Regions from separate parts of the Erwinia sp. CGal63 genome, predicted to be linked through region 1. Evidence: predicted binding sites of a transcription regulator. Region 1 holds the regulator's gene; each other region holds the start of a gene.
What was found. Region 1 encodes Fur, which represses iron uptake genes when iron is present. Its sites were predicted from a motif close to ATAATAATGAGAACNACTATCAA; they were not measured.
Positions count from the first base shown of each region.

Region 2: fhuA (ferrichrome porin FhuA) is a predicted target of Fur. The motif match lies at 1,064-1,086, and genes of this name have one in related genera.
Region 3: MKZ79_RS19990 (TonB-dependent siderophore receptor) is a predicted target of Fur. The motif match lies at 1,290-1,312, and genes of this name have one in related genera.

Region 1 covers NZ_JAKUMN010000006.1:37,862-40,135, forward strand. The annotation lists gene ybfE (LexA regulated protein) at 1-86, shown strand, start outside; gene fldA (flavodoxin FldA) at 228-758, shown strand; gene fur (ferric iron uptake transcriptional regulator) at 1,105-1,548, shown strand; gene MKZ79_RS17030 (beta-N-acetylhexosaminidase) at 1,609-2,274, opposite strand, start outside.
Region 2 covers NZ_JAKUMN010000004.1:205,874-208,147, reverse strand. The annotation lists gene fhuA (ferrichrome porin FhuA) at 1-1,036, opposite strand, end outside; gene mrcB (bifunctional glycosyl transferase/transpeptidase) at 1,312-2,274, opposite strand, start outside.
Region 3 covers NZ_JAKUMN010000008.1:194,814-197,087, forward strand. The annotation lists gene MKZ79_RS19990 (TonB-dependent siderophore receptor) at 1-1,256, opposite strand, end outside; gene MKZ79_RS19995 (autotransporter outer membrane beta-barrel domain-containing protein) at 1,384-2,274, opposite strand, start outside.

The DNA of each region.
Region 1 (2,274 bases):
ACCAGCTCGCCGAGCAGCGCAACATGAGCCGCAGCGAGCTGATCGAAGAGATGGTTATGGCGCAGTTAGCCAGACCAAAGCGCTGATCGGGGCGCGACGGTAGAGCACAAAGCGACAAATGCGGGCGGATTAGCCGTTTATCCCCCTGTGGCTGTCTGCTATCATTGCCGTTAACATTTTCAGGCTAGTCGCCGCATATCATTAAGTTTCAAGAGGTTATTAAACTCATGGCAATCGTAGGCATTTTCTTTGGCAGCGATACGGGCAATACGGAAAACATTGCAAAAATGATCCAGAAGCAGCTCGGTAAAGAGGTGGCTGAAGTTCATGATATCGCTAAAAGCAGCAAAGAAGACCTTGAAGCCTTTGATATTTTGCTGCTGGGCATCCCAACCTGGTACTACGGCGAAGCACAGTGCGACTGGGATGATTTCTTCCCGACGCTGGAAGAGATCGACTTCAACGGCAAGCTGGTGGCGCTGTTCGGCTGCGGCGATCAGGAAGACTACTCGGAGTACTTCTGCGACGCGATGGGCACCATCCGCGACATCATCGAACCTAACGGTGCGGTGATCGTAGGTCACTGGCCTACCGAAGGTTACCACTTCGAAGCTTCTAAAGGGCTGGCGGACGACAATCACTTCCTGGGCCTGGCCATCGACGAAGATCGCCAGCCGGAGCTGACCAACGAACGCGTTGAGAAGTGGGTCAAACAGATCTCTGACGAACTGCAGCTGCAGGATATCATCGAAGCCTGACAGCCTGGCCCACTGGGTTAACCACAGTGGGCCAGCGGTTTTTCCTATAGCAGTAATAGATACATATTTGTAACTTTTACCCTCAAAACGGTAGAATAACCCTGCTTCGTTTCCGCTTCGCCAGTATTTGGCATCGGAAGATCGAACGGATAACCCAGCGTACATGGGTGCTTGCTTTTTCGGACGTAACGACTTCGTAATCCTTACATCCTCTGATGGTTTTGCATCTCCGCTGTGGTTTCTTCAAGGCATCGGTTCTATAATGAGACGCTCAGCTTTTGCGTCGACCGATGCTCACGGCTTTTCAGCCACTTAGTGACCAGTAAAGTAACAGGACAATATCCGCATGACTGACAATAACACCGCATTAAAGAAGGCCGGCCTGAAAGTCACGCTTCCTCGACTGAAAATTCTGGAAGTGCTTCAGGAACCAGAGTGCCATCATGTCAGTGCGGAAGACTTGTATAAACGCCTGATCGATATGGGCGAAGAGATTGGCCTGGCGACGGTTTACCGCGTTCTGAACCAGTTTGACGATGCGGGGATCGTTACCCGCCACAACTTTGAAGGCGGAAAGTCCGTTTTTGAACTGACCCAACAGCATCATCACGATCACCTGATCTGCCTGGACTGCGGCAAGGTTATCGAGTTCAGCGATGAGTCGATTGAATCCCGCCAGCGTGATATAGCGACGAAACACGGTATCAAGCTCAGCAACCACAGCCTTTATCTCTACGGCCACTGTGCTACCGGCGACTGCCGTGAAGATGATACGCTGCACGACAAGTAAGCTAATTTAAAAACAGAAAACCGGCGATCGCTCGCCGGTTTTTTTTCGTCTGAGAAACGGTTATTTCAGGTTTTCCACGCGGCTGAAGCGCTTGCCGTCGCTGCTGACGGCGCGAATCATGACTTCGCCTGCAACATTCGGACGAGCGTTATCCTGATAGCGCTGCCAGCTTTTGCCGCCGTCCAGCGAGTAGTCGATAGCAAGACCGGGCAGCGCGATATTGGCTTCCAGCCGGCCTTCGACAATGCGCGCGCCCGGCTGCGGCAGACGGTAATGGATACCGGCTTTATCCATCTTCGCCAGTTCACGCTGCCCCAGCAGATTGGCGTAGCGCTGCCAGTCGCGGTTAAGCGCGGCCTGATCGACATGGTGCGTTTCGCCGCCCTTGTATTCACGTCCCGCCTGATAGGTCTCTTCCCAGGCCGCACGATGCCAGCCACGCTCCGCCACGGAAATAGCGCGAGGGAAAATCATCGCTTCCATCTGCTCATCGGTACGCACGGTTTCGCTCCAGAGCTGGGCTGAGATGCCATAGGCGCCCGGCCACGGTTTGTCGGATTTAGCGCTGAAGTAGTTGCCGTCGCGATCCACCGAGGTTTCCGCGTTCTGCGGCATATTGTCCGGCGCGAAGCTGAACATTTTACGCTCGTCGTTGAAGCGCGTGCCCCAGTAATAGCCTCGCTCGTGCGGATTCACCTCGTAAGGGAAATCCATATAGAGATAGTC
Region 2 (2,274 bases), on a different contig from region 1:
TGCTGCGATAGTCAGTGCGCAGCTCGGCGTAGCGCAGGTTCTGGCGCACGGTCCAGGTATCGTTAAAGCTGTGCGAGAAGTTATAGCCCACCATTTTGGTGTTGCGGGAGATCTTGTTGCTCGCTTCGCCTTCGTCAAAATCGGCCGACAACTTGTGCTGTTGGCCGTTGGCGTCAACGATCGGCACCACGGTGCCCTGACGCGGCAGCCAGCCGTAATAGCCGGTTTCCGGCTCGTTCTGGAAATAGGTCAGCAGCGTGAAGTTGGTATTGGCGTCCGGCTGCCAGCTAAAGGAAGGCGCAATGGTGTAGCGCTTTTCTTTCTGCATAGCCTGCTGCGCATCCTGGCTGCGCGCCAGGCCGGTCAGACGATAAGAGTAAACGCCGTTGTCGTCCAGCGCGCCGCCGAAGTCGAAGCCGGTAGAAAACTCGTTGTCGGTGCCCATCTGGAACTGTACTTCACGCAGCGTTTCCGTCGTTGGACGCTTGCTGACCAGCGCGACCACGCCGCCAGGATTACTTTTGCCGTAAAGCACGGAAGCCGGCCCGCGCAGCAGCTCGGCGCGTTCCAGGAAATAAGGATCGATAGCGAATTCAGAGTAGTTATCGCCCTGCAGCTTCAGGCCGTCCAGATACTGGTTAGTGTTGGTTTCGCTGAAGCCGCGAATCGACAGCGCGTCAATCACCTGCGAGCTGCCGCGGTTGCCCGTCATCACGCCCGGCGCGTAATTAAAGGCTTCTTTTACCGTGTTAACGTTGCGTAATTCCATTTCCTCGCTGGTCACGACGGAAACGGACTGCGGATTTTTTTCAATTGGCGTATCGGTCTTGGTGCCGGTAGCGCTGCGTTTGGCGGCGATGGTCGGTGACGGCCCCCAGGCGCTTTCGCTGGCGGTGCCGGCATCGGCGCTCACGGTGATAGTTTGTTCGCCGGCGGCAAAAGCCGACGAGGAGATCGCGGCGGCAACAAGGCAGGCCAGGCGGCATAAACGGGTATTAACTGGTGAAGAGAATGATTTCAAAGATGAAAGAGCCATTTAGCGTTTCTCTGAATGAAAAGTGGAATGTAAACGAGAATTATTATTATAACGACAGGATAATAGGCGAACTGTCGGAAGTTTCGCAAGAAAAAATCCGCTGACGACAGGACAAATCAATGCGGTTCGCAGCCAGTGTAAAGCAGGGAAAACAGAGCCATAAAAACGTCGGACGAATGAAAAGCCTCTTTTCGCCTCTTTACGCTCGCCACGCCGCGCAACCGCAGGCAAAAAAAAGCCGGCTCGTACAGAGCCGGCTTTTCGCAGCGGGTCAGTTACTTACCAAACATATCTTTAATCCAGCCCGCTACGCCATCGGCGTCTTTCTGCTCGTTTTGCGGCTGCGGCTGGTTCAGCTGCCCATCCTGCTGCTGCATTTGCTGCTGCTGGAGCTGCTGTTGCTGCTGACAGAGCGCGTTGGCATCAATCGTCCAGACCGGCAGCGTCCGCCAGCTGCTGCTGCCCGTGTCGCAGACGAAATTGCCAGCCGAATCGACGTTCATCGGCGCGATATCTTCCGGCGGCGTCGGCAGCAGCGGCATCGGCGCCTGATTGTCCAGATAGCGACGATAGATCTGCATCGCGCCGCTGGCGCCGTAGAGTTTGGTGGTCTGGTTATTGTCGCGGCCAATCCAGGTGATCGCCACTTCTTTACCATCCACGCCCGCGAACCAGCTGTCGATCTGGTTGTTGGTCGTCCCTGTTTTGGCCGCCAGGTGCGCTTTCGGATAGCGCGAACCTAACGCACGCGCCGTGCCTTCGTTCGCTACCTGCTGCATCGCGTAGAGCGTCAGGTAAGCGGCCTGGGCCGGAATAGTCCGTTCCGCCTGCGGGAAACTCTGGTACAGCACGGTGCCGTCTTCGGCGATAACTGAACGCAGCGCGGAGAGCTGAGCGCGGTTACCGCCGCTGGCGATGGTCTGAAACGCCTGCGCGACTTCAACCGGCGTCAGGTTCAGGGCGCCCAGCAGCATCGCCGGAACAGGCTGCAGCTGATCTTTCTGCACGCCCAGTTTGGTCCAGGTATCCACCACCTGCGGTAGCCCCAGCGTCATGCCGAGGTTCACCGTCGGCACGTTCATTGAGTGCGCCAGCGCGTCCACCAGCATCACCTGGCCGCTGAAGCGACGATCGTCGTTCTGCGGCTTCCAGATCTGACCGTTCGGCTGCTTCAGCGCGATCGGGTTGTCGGCAATCCAGGTATTAAGACGATAAGTGTCCGGCTGGCTCAGCGCGGT
Region 3 (2,274 bases), on a different contig from region 1:
AGATTACTCTGCGCGTCGGAAACCGTGCTGGCGTTGACCGACGGCTCTTCGCCATAAACCGGATGATAAAGATTGAAGGTTTTCGACACTTTGCCGCGATAAGAGTAAGCCTTATAGGTTTCGTTCTGCTCGTAGTCAGCGCCCAGCATAATATCGTGCTGCATTCCCCCGATCTCCGGGCTGCCGCCGATATCCCACGCGAGATAAGTTGTTTGATGATTGAAGCCGCGATTGGCATCGGCACGACGGGAGACAACGCCCGTTGTTGTATCAATCGCCGTCGCACGCACTTCATTGCTGTCGTAGCGTCGCTGCATCCAGGCATAGTTAAAGTGGGTATCCCAGGTTTCGTTCAGGCTATAGCCGTAACCGATGTTGAGCCGTTTGTTTTTGCCCCATGCGTGATTGGCGCTGTCGTCCAGCCGCTGGTTATAGGGAATATTTACCGGTTTTTTATTGATAAAGGCGGTGCCGCGATCGACCGGAATATCGAACTTGTATTCGCTATAGCTGATATTGAAAGAGGCTTTTTCGCCATACCAGCTCAGGGATGGCGCCAGCAGCGTATGTTCGTTGGCGCCAAAGTTTCGCCAGTAGTTCTGGCGCTGGCGTTCGGCGATCAGGCGGAAAGCAAAGCCGTCGCCCAACGGGCCGGTAATATCAACGCTGCCCGCGCCGCCGCCGACGCTGGTGGTTTCGCCGCTAAGATGGCTATGCCATTCGTACTGCGGCTTTTTACTGACCAGGTTGATAATGCCGCCGGGATTCTGGATGCCGTACAGCAGCGAAGCGGAGCCTTTCAGCACTTCAACGTGGTCGATGGTGCTGTCCATCGCCAGTCCCTGGTTGCTGCGCACGCCGTCAATAAAGATTGAACCGTCGGAATTACTGCCAAAGCCGCGCTTGACGAAACCATCCTCAATCGCGCCCAGCGTATTGCCCTGAGTAACGCCGCTGACAAATTTCATCGCGTCGGTCACGGTTTTGACCTGATAATCTTTTATTACCTGCGGCGTCACCACGCTGACGGACTGCGGCGTTTCACTGCGCGGCGCAGGCGTTTTCGTGGCCGCAGTCGCGTCATCCTGGCCATAGCTGCCCGCCTCGTCAGCGCTGTCGGCGGTCACGGTGAGCTTCTGTTCTTTGGCGGTTTCGGCGGCCGGTGCAGCCACGCTGACCAGCGAGAGTAACAGGAACAGCGGCGTCTTCCCTTTTAAACGCGCGACGGCGAAAGGAGCGGTGAAAGGTGTTTTCATTGATAGTTGCAGGTGTAAGAATAGTTGGCGCGGATGATAATAATTTTCATTGCGATTAGCAATTTCAAAAATTACGCTGCCGCAATGAAAAAAGGGCCCGCAGGCCCTTTTCAGCAGGATCCAGCCATCAGAATTTGTAGCGTATGCCCATGTTGCCGGTATAGCCTTCCGTTCCTTCGCCGAAGCTGTGGGAATATTTCACCTGCGCGTACACGCTGAAATGCGGGTTCAGCTGACCGCTTAAACCGGCGCCAGCCTGCCAGTAGCCGCGACGCACGTCCGGTCTCATTGTTTCGTTGTTCATATCAATGCCCGGCGTATGGCCCAGGAACTGTACTACGTCCGCCTGCAGATAAGGCTTCATAACGGGCCCGTCGAACCAGACGCGCACACCTTCACGCAGCTGGGCCGTCATCAGGTTCTGATCCTTCAGCTTCACGCCTTCGGAGTAGGTCTGGCTGATGTTCATATACTGTCCCATCGCCTGCAGCTGCGGCTCCAGCCTCAACTGACCCAGCGGAATCGGATAGCCGGTTTCCACCGAGGCGACGACGCCATAGCTGTCCATTTTGGCATTGGTCAGGCTGGAGAAGTCGTTGCTGTAGCGGGTAACCTGCATCACGTTATCCAGGTAAGCGCCGCTGTCGTTCCAGACCGTCAGATAGCCGCCGAGGCCGTAAGCGTTGGTGTTTGTCTTGCCGACGTCGACAGAGAGATCTGAACGCAGGCTGCGGGCGGTATCCTTGTTTTTGCTGCGCTGATTGCCCAGCGTCATCATTGGGCCAGCGGTCAGATGCCAGTCATTGCCAAACTGGCGCGTCAGCACGTCACCGCCCAGCTGGACGAAGGTGGTGTTCACCTCAAAGGCGAAACGTCCGGCTTCGTAGCTGTCGTGGCGGCCGGAGACTCTGGCCCAGACGGTGTTGCCCTGATAAGCGCCAAGACGTTCGTGCCAGGTGCCGATGGTTTCAAAGCCATAGGCCGTGTTCAGATAAGGCGCAATCAGGTAGCCGGCGGT